3 regions of the Natranaerobius thermophilus JW/NM-WN-LF genome follow, and region 1 is predicted to be linked to each of the others. Evidence: riboswitches for the same ligand, from Rfam matches in the RefSeq annotation. Region 1 holds a riboswitch; each other region holds the start of a gene.

Evidence for each region. A riboswitch is a leader RNA that binds a small molecule or an ion and turns the genes downstream of it on or off. The one in region 1 is predicted to bind cobalamin.
Region 2: another riboswitch for cobalamin. It lies ahead of NTHER_RS04765 (TVP38/TMEM64 family protein); the one in region 1 lies ahead of NTHER_RS13215 (ABC transporter substrate-binding protein).
Region 3: another riboswitch for cobalamin. It lies ahead of NTHER_RS12510 (AfsR/SARP family transcriptional regulator); the one in region 1 lies ahead of NTHER_RS13215 (ABC transporter substrate-binding protein).

Annotation. Positions count from the first base shown of each region.
Region 1 covers NC_010718.1:2,808,963-2,814,160, reverse strand. The annotation lists gene NTHER_RS13220 (right-handed parallel beta-helix repeat-containing protein) at 1-1,378, shown strand, start outside; cobalamin riboswitch at 1,450-1,682, shown strand; gene NTHER_RS13215 (ABC transporter substrate-binding protein) at 1,896-3,038, shown strand; gene NTHER_RS13210 (FecCD family ABC transporter permease) at 3,031-4,134, shown strand; gene NTHER_RS13205 (ABC transporter ATP-binding protein) at 4,125-4,907, shown strand; gene NTHER_RS15445 (DnaJ domain-containing protein) at 5,180-5,198, shown strand, end outside.
Region 2 covers NC_010718.1:983,253-988,450, forward strand. The annotation lists gene NTHER_RS04745 (putative DNA modification/repair radical SAM protein) at 1-400, opposite strand, end outside; gene NTHER_RS04750 (cobyrinic acid a,c-diamide synthase CobB) at 750-2,189, shown strand; gene NTHER_RS04755 (precorrin-8X methylmutase) at 2,172-2,786, opposite strand; gene NTHER_RS15120 (sirohydrochlorin chelatase) at 2,779-3,156, opposite strand; cobalamin riboswitch at 3,373-3,559, shown strand; gene NTHER_RS04765 (TVP38/TMEM64 family protein) at 3,845-4,585, shown strand; gene cbiD (cobalt-precorrin-5B (C(1))-methyltransferase CbiD) at 4,557-5,198, shown strand, end outside.
Region 3 covers NC_010718.1:2,655,782-2,660,979, forward strand. The annotation lists gene NTHER_RS12500 (sensor histidine kinase) at 1-319, opposite strand, end outside; gene NTHER_RS12505 (hypothetical protein) at 301-564, opposite strand; cobalamin riboswitch at 958-1,129, shown strand; gene NTHER_RS12510 (AfsR/SARP family transcriptional regulator) at 1,370-2,098, shown strand; cobalamin riboswitch at 2,195-2,372, shown strand; gene cbiQ (cobalt ECF transporter T component CbiQ) at 2,606-3,367, shown strand; gene NTHER_RS12520 (energy-coupling factor ABC transporter ATP-binding protein) at 3,367-4,158, shown strand; gene NTHER_RS12525 (hypothetical protein) at 4,254-4,715, shown strand; gene NTHER_RS12530 (CbiM family transporter) at 4,742-5,198, shown strand, end outside.

The sequences.
Region 1 (5,198 bases):
AGATAGTACAACAAGCCCGGAAAGGTATGATTCTATTCAAAAAGCAATTGAAATGGCACAATCAGGGGACATAATCGAAATTTCTCCAGGTACCTATCAGGAAAATATCAACCTTGAAGGTAAAGATATTACGATATCAGGCCTTGACCCCCATAACGAAGAAAAGGTCCAAAAGACTGTAATTGATGGAGGAAGAACTGGGCCCATAGTAACTGCTTCAAATGGAGAAGATGCAACAATCCAAGGTATTACCATTACTGGCGGTAGTGGGAAAAATTACGAAATCGGTAATTTGGAATATGATGTAGGTGGTGGAATTTTGGTTAAAGACGGCTCCACTCTCCTACTAGAGAATAATATTATTACAGGAAACATTGATGGCGGAATTTTTGCTGGTCCTCAATCACAGCTGGATATCAAGAATAACTCTATTAGTAACAACAGTACCGAAAGACTAGGTGGGGCAGGAATTTACGCTAAAGACAATACAAAACTTACTATTACTGATAGTACTATTACTGATAACAGTACCTACTCTAGTGGTGGAGGAGTCTTTGCCAGGGATGAAGTAGAGCTTAGTCTTATAAATAATACTATTACCAAGAATTATTCAGGTGGTGATGGTGGTGGAGTTTATAGTAGTTCCAATCATGATGTTGAGTTAAGAAACAATGACATTTCACGTAATGAAGGTTATTTTGGAGCTGGCATCGCCTCTTACAGTGATCGGCAACTCACTTTAGTAAATAATGATATCAATCAGAATGAATCGCTCGATATAGGTGGTGGCATTTTAATTGATGGTTCAGAAGCCATGATAGACAGTAACACTATCAATGAGAATGAAGCCGAATGTTCTGGAGGTGCAATCCGTGCTGATAGGGCCATGGTAACTATTGATGGAAACGAAATCATTGGAAACTATGCCAGAACTGGTGGGGGAATTTCTATCGTAAACAGATCTACAGGTGGAGGAGTAACTGAAAATGAAATTAGGGAAAATGATAGTGTCGGGGTTCATGTACACAATATAAAAGGACTTAATATTGAAGGCAACGATATTATAGGTCAAAAAAGAACAGGAATATATGCCTTAAATGAATCCGACTTGAAAATTGAAGATAATGTTATTAGTAATAATAAGACGGGCTTAGTTCTTTTTCACAAAACATTTAGTGAAATCACAGATAATATTATCAAAGATCATGAAAAAACAGGTATTTTACTTGATAGAGAATCTGAAGCGGATATTCTAAGTAATGAAATTATCGATAATCAAGATAGTGGAATTCTTTATAGTCCCGATTCTAAAGCCAATACGGAAGATAACTCTTTTAGTGGAAATGTCCCTGAAGATGTTGGCGAATTCGTTGAATAAAGATCTACAAAGATCAACATTGCAAGCATATATTACTTATGATAAAATTTTCTTTAACTGAGTTAAAAACAAAATACGAGTAATAGCTAGGTGCCTTTGTAACCAATTGGTAACTAAATTGCAATCAAAGGCTTAAAAGAGAAGTTCGGTGAAAGTCCGACGCGGTCCCGCCACTGTAAGGGGGAGGCTATTTTCACTCTGCCACTGGAACTGTAATGGAGCTTCGACATTTCCATGAGTTCTGGGAAGGCGAAAATAGCTGAAGAACCTAAGCCAGGAGAACTGCCTAGCTTCGCTCACCTTTGAACTACGGTTGATGGGGAGGTGAAGCCTGGAAGCTAATAATTTTGCCTATTATTTTTTAGATCATTATTTATCTAAATAGGTATAAACTGACTGGCTAATACTAACCTCCTTTCACGCAAAGGAGGTTTTTTTATGTTTTACCTGACACAAATTTAACTTAAAGAATTCAAGTCCCAATTAAGAAAAAATAAAATTTGAGGAGGCGTTGATTTTGAAAAAAGAACTGTCTTACATAATTACTATTTTATTAATTTCTTTGATGATGGCCCTAGGCATTACAGGCTGCCAAGGTCAACAAGAGGATCAAGTAAGCCAGGAAAAAGCGAGCGAAAATCAGGAGCAACAAGAAAAGGAGCAACAAGAAAAGGACCAAAAAGAACAACAGGAACAAGAAAAACAACAAGAACAAATAACAATAGTGGATTCTGAAGGTAGATCTGTTGAAGTACCATCACCTCCAGAAAAAGTGGTAGTAGCTAATTCCAATATCAATGAATTACTCTACATTTTAGAATCAGAAGACAAAACCGTCGGTGTGGCAGACTCTATAACATTTCCACCTGAAGCCCAAGAGTATCCCGAAGTCGGAAGCGTCTTTTCACCAAATGCGGAAAAAATCCTTGAACTAGATCCTGACATAGTATTTGGCTTTGGCCAATACATGGATCAAGATATCAAAAAACAGATTGAACTTGCTGACATACCCGTAGTGTTTCTAGATGGATACAAAATTGAAACTTTGACACAAGATATTAGAACTATGGGTTTGATTATGGACCGAGAATCTCAAGCAGAAGAATATATAGACTTTATTGAAGGTCATATGCAACTGATTACAGATCGAATTGACGAGATCGAAGATGAAGACAAGGTATCTGTTTATTCGGAAACCCAGGCAGAATACAGTGCTTATGCCAGTGGTTCCGGTGCTCATCAGGCATTATTGAAAGCCGGAGGGGTAAATTTGGCAGGCAATGAACCTGGTTCATCTGTCACTATTAGCGATGAATGGATTTTGGAGCAAGACCCTGATGTAATTGTCAAAAACTTATCAGATCGAAACGTAGCCATTGGATATGAAGAGGATAGCCATGATGAGATTACTGAAGAACTTGCCGCCATGGTGGACAGGCCCGGCTGGGATGAGCTGACTGCTGTAAATGAAGATAGGGTAGTTGGTATTTCTACTGATTTGTACACATCCCCCCGAAGTGTAGTCGGTTTAAGTTATTTGGCCAAGTGGTTTTACCCAGAACAATTTAACGATGTTGAACCAAAAGAGATTCATAGGGAATTACTAGAAGAATATTACGGTTTAGAATATCAAGGGGTGTGGGTATATCCCCATGAGTAGAAATATTCAGCAACAAGAGATCCAAAACCCTGAACAGGCCTACATATCTTCAACAAACAAAAAGATCTTGGTAATTTTGTGTTTAATCACTGTTTTATTTATTGTATCTCTATTAGCCCTTTCATACGGAGCTTCTTCCGTTGGCCCGGTAGATGCTTTTAATATTTTAACTTCACCAATCAGAAGTACAGATGCAGTAGCTGAAGTTTCAAATACAGAAAAAATCATAGTATTACAGCTGCGTTTACCTCGGGTCCTTTTGGCAGTGATGGCGGGATTTTCTTTGGCAGGAGCAGGCGTAGTGATGCAGGGGATTTTAAGAAATCCACTGGTAAGTCCTTATACCTTGGGGCTTTCCAGTGGAGCTGCTTTTGGCGCTGCCTTAGCCATAGTACTGCAGGTTGGAATTTTTGGAAGCGGGTTATCCAGTTATCATGAATTATTTATACCTGCTAATGCCTTTGTCTTCGCTATGTTGACCATGTTTTTTATTTATATCATTTCTAGTATGAAAGGGGCTACTTCCGAAACCTTGATTTTGGCAGGTGTAGCCATAGGTTATTTCTTTTCAGCCCTGGTTTCAGCTTTAAAATATATCAGTGATTCCGATGAATTACCGGAACTGGTTTACTGGTTAATGGGAAGTATTATTGGAGCTAACTGGACTAATATTATAATTATCTTTATCCCAATGGTGATTTCAATAGTGATTTTATTACGTTATTCCTGGGATTTAAATGTTTTAGGTGGAGGAGAAGAAGTAGCCAAAAGTTTAGGTGTTGATGTCAAAAGGATGAAGATAATTTGTCTGATATTTTCATCTTTGATTGCTGCTGTAGCTGTAGCTTTTACCGGTATTATTGGTTTTGTGGGTCTGGTAGGTCCTCACATCAGCAGGATAATAGTAGGAGCTGATTATCGATTTTTACTGCCAACTTCTTGTTTCATGGGAGCTTTGTTACTTTTATCAGCCGATACCCTGGCGAGAACTATGATTGCTCCGTCAGAAATACCTGTGGGAATAGTTACTTCATTACTTGGGGTTCCCTTCTTTTTATATCTACTATTAAAAAAGAGAAAGGTTTGGTGGCAGTGAAACTATCGGCAGAAGGAATCACATTTTCGTATGGAAGCAGAAGCGTTTTGGATGATGTAACCTTTCAGGTCCCAGAAGGACAAGTTACTAGCATAATAGGCCCAAACGGCTCAGGAAAAACAACCTTAATTAAATGTATCAATAAAGTACTACCCCCTAAAAAAGGTTCTGTCATGGTGGATGGACAGGAATTACTTAAGATGAACAGAAAAAATATGGCCAAAATACTGGGTTATGTGCCTCAAATTACCAAAGAAGCTTTCCCACTAACTGTATTCGAAACTGTACTCATGGGAAGGAAACCCCATATGGGTTGGAAGGTTAGCTCAAAAGACTTGAACACTGTAAGCCAGGTAATTTCACAGCTGGGACTCACATCCCTTTCTGAAAGATATTTAGATGAACTCAGTGGTGGACAAAAACAAAAAGTCCTACTTGCCAGGGCCCTTGCTCAGGAACCTGGTATTTTCTTATTAGATGAACCCACTAGTGACCTGGATATAAAAAATCAATTGGAAGTTTTACAATTGGTGAATAAAATCGCAAAGGAAAATACAAGTACAATTGTTATGGCAATCCATGATCTACACATGGCTGCCAGGTTTTCTGACAAGGTAATTTTATTAAAAGAGGGGGAAATCTATGCTACTGGCACTCCCACGGAAGTTTTAACTGAAGAAAATTTAGCTGTTACCTATGAAGTGAAAACAAGCATAATAAACACAAACAGTGGGATATACGTATTGCCAGTGGAACCTATTAACGGCGGATAGAAGTATTAGAACTAAAAATAAGACTAAAGGCCCAAGGAATAGTATCTTTGTATCACTAAAATATATTAAATATGAAATAGTCGGGTTGTCAGTGAATGAGTTGTCCAGGAAATGAGAAAGCTTAAACTATAATAAGAATTAGACAATAAGCTGCTCCTTTTTTGGGAGCAGTTTTTTACTTTTTACAATTTATATACGATATAAAGGAGCAGAAAGTCCACTGCTTTAGCTGTGGGAGTATGTCAAAAATAATTTTACAAGGAGGTGTTAGTTTGGCGAACTATTATGAAA
Region 2 (5,198 bases), 1.3 Mb from region 1:
TATAGTCTTCACGTAACATCTTAACAGTTGTTGCTAACAATTCCATAGTGTAATCTTCGTTGTTTAAAATGGCAGAGCTAAGAAACAGTCCTTCTATATAGTTTCTACGATAAAATTCTTCAGTTAGCTGACACACTTCTTCAGGAGTGAAGGTGGCCCTGTGAATATTGTTAGAGGCTCCATTAGCACAATAAAAACAATCGTAGATGCATTTATTGGTAAATAGGATTTTTAGTAAAGATACACATCTTCCATCTTCTGTCCAACTATGACAGATACCGCTTTTAGATGCATTCCCAAAACCGCCTTCTGTTCTGGCTCTTCTAGAACCACTAGAGGAACAGGATACATCGTATCTGGCACCTTGAGCTAAAATGGCTAGTTTTTGTGTTAGTTCCATAACTAATTCCTCCCTCAAATTCTCTCTCTTTAAAAGGCTGTATTAGAGTTGTATGTTGATGTTGTGCTCTTGAATTTCACATCCAATGTTTCGGGCTGGTACAACTAACTCTACACAAAATTCGTTCAATGGAAGAGTTCAACTATCAACAACTGAGTATCAAAAGAGCTTAATACATAAATTCGAACTGGTGTTCAGATATTCCTGCCTTTGATTTTAAGTTATTGGTATTTTTTTAAGTTCATAGTATAATGGTCGAGAATGTTGAGAGTGTACTTACAATTCAGTATTCAATTTGTGTAATAGCACAAAACACAAGGTTAAATAATTTACGGATGGGGTGATTCTTGTGAATAGAAAAAGGATAGTCGTTGCCGGGACAAATAGTGGAAGCGGCAAAACTACTGTTACAATGGCATTATTGGCAGCGTTAAGAAATCAAGGGCAGTCAGTACAAGGGTTTAAGGTTGGCCCTGATTACATAGATCCCAGCTTCCATACTACTATCACGGGAAGACCAGCTAGAAATCTTGATACATGGATGATGTCACCGAATATTATGAAGGAAATATTTCAGCGTGGTTCAGAAAAAGCGGATATTTCAATAATTGAAGGTGTAATGGGCCTATACGATGGTAAATCGGGTAAAGACGACCGGGCCAGTACTGCAGAAATCGCTAAAAAACTTGATGCACCAGTGATTTTAGTTGTTAATGCCAAAAGCCAGGCAAGAAGTGTAGCTGCCTTAATTTATGGTTTCCAAAATTTTGACCCCGATGTAAAAGTTGCCGGAGTTATTTTAAACAAGGTTAGTTCTGAAAACCATTATCGTTATCTAAAAGAAGCTGTAACATCCTTGGGTTCAGTAGAATTACTCGGTTATTTGCCTGATGAACCTGACATCGAATTACCGGAAAGGCATCTGGGATTAACCCCGGCAGAGGAAAGTCATGATTTACATCAGAAAGTTTCAAAACTGGCAGATATGTTTAGTGAAAGGGTGGATATGAAAAAAATAAATCAATTGGCCACGGCTTATGAACAATGGCAGCCTGTTTCCGAAACTTTTTATAATAACAAATTGGATTCAGTTAAAGAACATATGATCACTAACAAAACTACCAAAATTCCTGTGGCCATAGCTAAAGATCTTGCTTTCTCTTTTTATTATCAGGACAATTTAGAATGGCTTGAAGAACAAGGAGTTGAATGGGTACCAGTCTCTCCTTTAAAAGATAAAGAGATTCCCGAATATGTGTGTGGATTATATCTAGGAGGAGGTTTCCCTGAATTATACGCTTCTCAACTTTCATCCAATACTTCCTTCATGGATAATTTAAAAAATTTACATAAAAAGGGGTTGCCTATACTGGCAGAGTGTGGTGGATTTATTTATTTATGTAATACTTTGCAGGACTTAAAAGGGGATAAGTATTCCCTGACAGGGTTGATACCTGGACAAGTAACAATGAATTCTAGGTTGATGGCCTTAGGTTATCGTGAAGCTCATGCCGTGAAAGATTCAATTCTACTTAAACAGGGCGACAAAGTTAAGGGTCACGAATTTCGGTATTCACAATTCGAGGTAGAAATGAACGAAGAATTAGATGAAGACTCTTTTCCCTATGCATACATTATCTCTGCAAGGAATAAAAGCAAACAAGCAGGTTACCTATCCGGCAACCTGCTGGCTAGTTACTTGCATATACACCTGGCTTCAAATATTAATGCCGCAAAACGGTTGTTTAATAGTTTTCACGATTATTACAGGTTAAAGCAATTTCAATAAGGCATTGATAACGGAGGCCCCTATGGGGCTTCCTCCTTTATAACCGGAAATTGAAATATAAGGTAAGTCGGAGTTCATTAATGCATCTTTGGATTCTTTAGCACCTACAAAACCTACGGGAACTCCTACCACTAGAGCGGGGGTTATGTTATGATTTTTAACTAATTCAAGAAGTTTAAATAAAGCTGTGGGAGCATTTCCGATAACTACGATATTTCCATGAAGATTTTCACCAAAGGTTTTAAATGCAGTTTCCGCTCTGGTGCTTCCAATCCTGTGAGCCTCTTCTGCCACATTTTCATCGGCTATTTTACAATGGATCTTTGAACCGAGCTTTTTAAGTTTAGATTTGTTTAGCCCAGCTGTAACCATATTTACATCAGTGAAAATGTCGGCTCCTGCAGTTAGTGCTTCTAAGCCCTTGGTGACAGCCTTAGAAGAAAATCTGATATCTCGATGTATCTCTAAATCGCCAGTAGTATGGATCACTCTCATAACTACGGGTAATTCTTTTTGACTAAAAGCAGATAGATTTACTTTATTTTGAATGATTTCCATACTTTTAGTTTCTATTTCTTGCGGTTGTAGTTTAGTCATTCTTCTGACTCCCTTTGGCAGAAGCTATTCTATTTTCTATGATTTTAATTAATCTAGGATCTTCTCCGATAGGATTTGCCAGAATAAAGGTCTTCTCAGGATTCTCACGGCGGTACTTTTCGAGTTTTTCTGGGATATCTTTTTTAATATGTACTCCTGGATATAAAAATACTGGTGCAATTACAATAGTTTGATATTTTTTAGAAATTGCATCTTCTAAGACCTCTTCTAATGTGGGGCTGGCAAATTGTAAAAAGGCATAACTTGTGTCAGTGTGATTATTTTCCCTGTACATTGTGGCTAGAGTTTTTAATACTTCATTAGCTTCCGGATTTCGACTTCCATGTCCTAATATAATATTAATTTCCATAGTATCACCCTCCAGTTAAATGGATTTACAAACCCTAAGAAATTATGTACCAATCTCTTAAGGTTGATAAAATTTATAGAAATTATAACATTAAATCATATAAAATAAATAGTTGATTTAACTACCTCTCTGTGATAAAGTTTATAAAAGAATTGGAATTTTATATACATTAAATATAATCACATTCACATTCTTTAAAATAAATATTTAAAAATTAATATTAGCGAGTTAACAGGTGCCGGGTAACACCGGTTAAAAGGGAATCAGGTGAAAATCCTGAGCGGTCCCGCCACTGTGACTGGTCTAAGGGATGGTCCGGATACCACTGGATAGCCAAGCTATCTGGGAAGGTGGATCATTCTATGCCAGGAGCCAGGAAACCTGCCTGTTAACCCGTACTCACTGCCTTCGAGGTAAAGGTAAAGTACTTCTGAGCAGAGATGTGCCCAGGGCACATCCTCCGGTGATATATTTTTTGTTTATCAACTGGTAGCTAAGAAGTATCCGGCCTACTCGAAGGGCCGGATTTTTTATATTCGAATCTAATTCTCCTGTTCACTTGTTAAGATGTAATATCAACCTTACACAAAATCCGTTAAATCGAAGAGTTCAACTATCAACGGAATATAAAAGAGCCTATATTTAAAATTAATGTGCCCTTGTCACGGGTATGGGAGGTGTTGGTTCTGTGGATAAAATACATCCCGGTTTCAAAATGAAATCTTTGGCACAATTATTATTTTGCTTACTTATTTTCAGCACCTTATATATTATTTTATTTTTTAATTCCATTGACCTGACTTGGTTCCAAGACAATTTACATATCCTACGTTCTTACGCAGATAATAACTTGTTTTTAACAATATTAATCTTTTTTATAATCCGCTTTTTCTTTGCTGTCGTATCAATTCCCGGTAGTGGTGTCTTAACTATTGTTGCTGGTGCTATTTTTGGCTTTTTATTGGCTTCGATTTTAGTTACCATATCTGTTAGTCTTGGGGTATTTGTGGTGTTTTTAATAAGTAGATATGCACTCCGTGACTACCTTACAAGAAAATTCTCAGATAAACTTGAGTATGTTGAGCAAGTCTCGCGAGACCATGGAGCAAGTTTGCTGTTTTTATCTAGAGTTACTGAGATCATTCCTTCTTTTGCCATAAATTCTTTGTTTGCTTTAACTCCTATCAAGGCAAGTACGTATTACTGGATAAGCCTTGTGGGCCTGTTACCAGGTATTTTGATCTATGTTAATGCTGGACATCAAATCACTGAAATTCAAAAACTATCTGATCTTATATCCCCCAAGATCACAATATCTCTAGCGGCATTAGGATTCATTCCACTAATCACCAGTGTTTTTTATAAGTATATTTGTAGAAGACTTTTAAGGGGTAGTGATTATGACCAGTTATCTAAGCAAACAAAATAGCAGTTTACATCAGAATAGCTTGAAAAAGGGGATTACCACAGGAAGCTGCGCAACAGCTACGGCTAAAGCTGCCCTATTGGCTGAATATTCGGGGGAATATCCAAAAGAAGTGACGATAATTACTCCTGAAGAGAAAAAACTTACCATCCCCATAGCAGCTTATGGTTTCAGGACTAATGATAAAAAGTCTGCTTGGGTACGAAAGGATGCAGGAGATGATAGTGATATAACCCATGGGACATTAATTGGAGCTAAGGTAAAATTGACTAAAGACAGGGAGATAGTTATCGACGGAGGTCAAGGTGTGGGCCAAGTAACGAAACCTGGTTTACCTGTAGAAGTGGGGCAAGCTGCTATAAATCCCGGTCCCAAACAAATGATAGTCAATAACTTAAGAGAATTTTTACCTAAAGACAAAGGAGTTTCTATAACCATCACAGTTCCCAAGGGAGAACAGCTGGCGGAGAAAACGTTAAATTCAAAGCTTGGAATAGTTAAAGGGATTTCAATTTTGGGAACTACGGGTATTGTAGAACCGATGTCAACTCAAGCCATGAAAGAGTCATTAAAAATACAACTTCCTCAGATCAATCAACTAAAGCAAGATACACTT
Region 3 (5,198 bases), 150 kb from region 1:
TATTATAGTTAAAGGTCACATCTAGATCACCTTGCTCTGCTTTTTTCATCAACTGTTGTAGATGTATAATAGGATTGGCAATTGATGAAGACAAAGCAAGAGAAATGATTATTAAAACAGCTATAATAATCCCACCAAAAACTATTATTGTTAAAATTAATTGATCAGTATCTTTGGTCATTTCAGACTTAGAAAAATCTATTCCCAGGGACCAGCCGTCTGTATTTGGAATAGGCGAATGAATCACTACCCTTTTTTCATCATCTGGTGTTTTAATAGTTTGGATACCTTCTTCACCTCTTAACATCTCTTTCCCCACTTCTTATCATCATCCTTAGATATTAATGTTTCTGTTTCTGATAAAATTCTTAGTTCACAAATCCGTTGCTCTAGCCATTCCCCTATCTGTTCTGACCTAGCTGTAACAACCTGCTGATTCAGATCTTTTGTCAGTGGTATATTAGTGCTAGCTATTTGGTTTTTAATTACAAATACTAATAATAAGACAATAATAGTTGTAAATGATCCAAAGTATAATAATATTTTACTTCGTAGAGATCTCATATTAACTCCCCTATCCATGAGTTTTCTACTTAAATTATAACTGAAGTCGACATAAAATGACAATCTAGGTCACAACTCAATTTCGGACAGGCATCTTATATAGTTGTATTATAAAACATTCAATGTGAGAGAATTATGTGGCTTTGGCTACATCTTAGCGAGTTAACAATAGAACTGTAAGCATATTACAAGATTAGGAAGGAATATTTAAAGCATTAATAGAAATTAAATTACATGAAATAAATTCCAAAATTTACCCAACAATAAATTAACAAAATTTTTAGTGTACACATAAGCAAAAAATTTAATATTAGAAAATTAGGTCCTTATTAATTTACAGATGATGATTACAGATAATCAGAAACACTTCGCCTCTGCAAACTAGTGGAGAGAATATCAATAAATTAATAAGGTTAAATTGGAAGTTCGGTGAAAATCCGGCGCGGTCCCGCCACTGTAATGGGGAGATTATTTTCTTATAATGCCACTGGAGAATCAAACTCTGGGAAGGCAAAAATAATCTATGAACCTAAGCCAGGACACATGCCTAATTTAGTTTACCTTTGAACTACGATAGATAGGGAGGTGAACTGTGCATATTTTGAATTGATATTCTAAATCAAATATCTGATATTTACAGTTAACTTCCTCCTTTGTGAGGAAGTTTTTATTTTTAGTTGACATAACTTTTTTGTTCTTAAAAGTCACGAAATCGGAAGAAGGGGGTTAATTTTATGCGTTATGTTTTAAATTGTAAAATGGAGAAAAAAAATCCCTAGAAATATACACCTTGGGGCAATTTGAAATGAAGACAAATGAAGAAGCTTTTTCAGACAAACATAAAAGGTCTAATAAAGTCTGGGAATTGTTTAAGTTTTTGTTAATTAATAGGAATAAGAGACTCCATCCCAACAACATCGTAGAAGAATTGTGGCCAGATCAGGAGTATATCGATCCAAAAGATGCAGTTAAATCACTTGTATATAGATTACGAAGATTATTAAAACAACATAAAAGCTTAAAGGATCATGTCTTCATAGACTCCTCACAAGGGTGCTACCTTTTTTATTTATCAGAAGATTCTTGGGTAGATATTGATGAATTTGAGAGTTTATCATTTAAAGCTAAAGAAAATAACCACAAGGAAAGGGAAACAGCTATGTTTTATTATCACAATGCAATTTCCCTTTATAGAGGTACTTTTTTATCTGAATATCCCTGTAAAAGTTGGGTCTTTCCAATTCGCCAATATTATCGAAGGTTATACACAAATAATTTAATTGATCTTGTTGAATTATTAAAAGAAACAGAAGAATATCGAGCAATTCAAAATCTATGCGAGAAAGCTTTTATTATTGATTTGTTAATAGAAACAGAAAAAATCCATGTACACTACATGGAGGCCCTGGTAGCCGAAGGACAAGTCGCTGATGCCTTGTCACATTTTGATTTTATTAAAACAGTACTTGAAAAGGAATTAGGTATTGGTCCTTCGGACTATATGACGGAATACTATAAGTCATTAAAAAGATAATCGATAATAAATAATTCAGTGTCACCTGATTGTCACCAGTATAACACCAAAATAACACATCTAAATGATAAATTACAGTTACAGTAATAAAAAAATGAATACCGAAATATAACAGGTGCCTGTAAAAAGGCTTAAAAGGGAAACCGGTGAAAATCCGGTACGATCCCGTCACTGTGAGCACGAGTCGACCCCATTATTCCACTGGCGAAACGCTGGGAAGGAGGGGAAGATGATGACTGTAAGTCAGGAGACCTACCTGTTATATTAGCTGCATTCCCTTCGGGTGAAAGGGCTGGGCTGCGCATAAAATGTCGCGGTAGTATTCACCACGGCGTTTTTTTATGGACTATTCCGGCTCTAGGTTATGAAGGCCGGATATTTTTTTGTCAAAAATCCTAGTCCGGTAGTTAACAGGCCCTGTCACCATTAACAAAGATTCACTTATTAATTATTAAGAAAAATTATAGTCAGGAGGTGACGGCCATAGTAAATCAAAAACCTTAAAAAGTGAGGGAAACATCTTTGTGCAGTGCTAAGAGTTCTTTTTCAAACCAAAATCAGAAAAACATAAACAACTATCATCCCTGGGAACCAAGGACAAAATTGGTAGCAGGAGTCATATTTGTTTTCGGAACTATCAGTTTAGACAATATTTCGTTGTTATCAGCTGCCTTACTATTTTCAGTAGTCTTTGCCCTTTGTTCAGGTCTCAATCTAAGGCTACTCATAAAAAAACTATCTATTTTAATTCCATTTTTGGCTTTAATGAATATACCCTTGATTTTTGGAGCTGGATTCCCACTATCAATGGATCGAGTAGAATTTGCAGCTTTGATTTCTTTAAGGGCCCTTACTTCTATGACTTTTACACTGTTTGTTTTTATCAATCAACCAATTGAGGAAATGCTTGAAGCCATGGAACACCTTAAAGTTCCTTCTGTGATAACAACAGTAATTTATTTGGCATATCGATATGGATTTTTATTTATCAAAGAAATTCAAATCAATATGACTGCATTAAAGGCACGTCTTTTTACAACTCGTTTAAATAAATACACTTTAAAAACTTTAGGAGAGTTAGCAGGAGGAATATTTATTAAAGCTATTCATCATTCAGAGATAGTTCATCAGGCTATGGCTGCTAGGGGTTTTCAAGGTAAAATACCTGTTGGCAAACCTGAGCCAATTAAAAAAACGGATATAATTAAAACAATTTTGCCAGTTTTATTCATGATTTTTCTGATCATTATTGAACAGGTGGTGTTTTAATGGCCTTTGCTATCGAAATAAACGATTTAAACTATACCTACCCTGATCAAACCCCTGCATTAACAGGAATTAATCTTAAAATTACAAAACAGAAAAAAACAGCCATTTTAGGTGCTAACGGTAGTGGGAAAACAACACTCATTTATCATATCAACGGTACAATTCAAAGTCAGGATGGAGAGCTGAAAGTTTTAGACAAAACTATTAATAAAGAAAATATCAATAACATACGTCAAGCAGTTGGACTTCTATTTGACAATCCAGATAACCAACTTTTCTCAACTACCGTTTATGGTGATATTGCTTTTGGCCCTCGCAATCTCAATCTAGAACAAAACGAAATAAACAAAAGGGTGGAAATGGCCATAGAAAAAGTTGGTATTGAAAATCTTTCTGAAAGACCGCCATATAGTTTGAGTCTTGGTCAGAAAAAACGAGCAGCCATTGCTGGAATTTTAGCCATGAAACCACAAATTTTGGTCTGTGATGAACCTTTTTCCGGATTAGACCCCAGCATATCCCTTCAATTAAGGGAAATATTAGATGATTTAAAAGAACAAGGGGCTACATTGGTTTACAGCACTCATGATGTTGACCTAACTTATGCATGGGCTGACGAAGTGGTTATTATGAAGGAAGGACAAGTTTTAAAATCAGGGCCAGTAGATATTTTGCGTGAAGAAAGGCTCATGGAAAAGTCTGGCCTACCCCTGCCAATGTTGGCAGAATTATTTAAGCATAGTAAATACAATCCACATACAGTTCAAGAAGCTTCGAGATTAATCACCTAATATCTTTTATGAAGAAACTTATAAAAGATATGGATCTGTTGAGTAGATATGAATGAGTAGATATGAAAAATAACCAATTTAAAGGAGGGTTTTTAATGTTTAAAAAAGGGTTTACTTTAATTTTAGTTTTGTTATTGGGAGTGATGGTTTTTAGTGGCTGTGGTGAAAGCCAACCAACCGAAGAGGAAGCAGGACATTCTGATAACGGTGTGACCTTCGAGATTATTGACCGAAGCATAGATGAAGTCGTAGATTATCACCATGATGACCACTGGCATTCAGGCCTGCCAGAAATTCCTTTAAACGATAATATTTCACTAGGTGCCAACATAATCGACGAAAATGAAGAAGAAATCGAGCTTGATGGAGAGCATCACGCACTAGGCATTGATTTTGCCGACGATGCCAATGAAGATATTGTAAGTTTAGATGAACACGGAGATCATGTGCATATCATAGGTGAAAAAGAGGGTGAAACCGAAGTTATATTCCAATTATTGCATGATGGCGAAGTTGAACATGAAACGGTACCGATTCCTGCAGAAGTCGCAAAATAACTTAATTTATAAGGGGTGGTTTTAAAGTGCATATTGCCGATGGAGTACTCAGCCTTCCTGTAGTTGTATCTACTTTTGGCGCAACTGCAGCTGCCGTGGGATACTCTGTTAAAGGGATCGAAGAAGAAGAAGTTCCAAAAATAAGTTTAATGGCTGGAGGATTTTTCGCCGTATCTTTAATCAGTATACCGGTGGGACCTTCAACTATCCACCCCCTTTTTGCTGGTTTACTAGGGGTGATATTGGGGAAAAGGGCCCCTCTTGCCATATTTGTCGGACTTTTATTACAAGCAGTCCTCTTTCAACATGGCGGTTTAACTACCCTGGGGGCCAATACGTTTATGCTTGCAGTTCCAGCTTTGCTTTCATATAAAATATACTATGGTATAGTGAACCGTGGTGCTTTATTTAAAGGCGCATTAGTTGGTGGACTAGCTGTGGTAATTACAGTAATAATTTTAATTTTGCTCTTATTACTGGCTA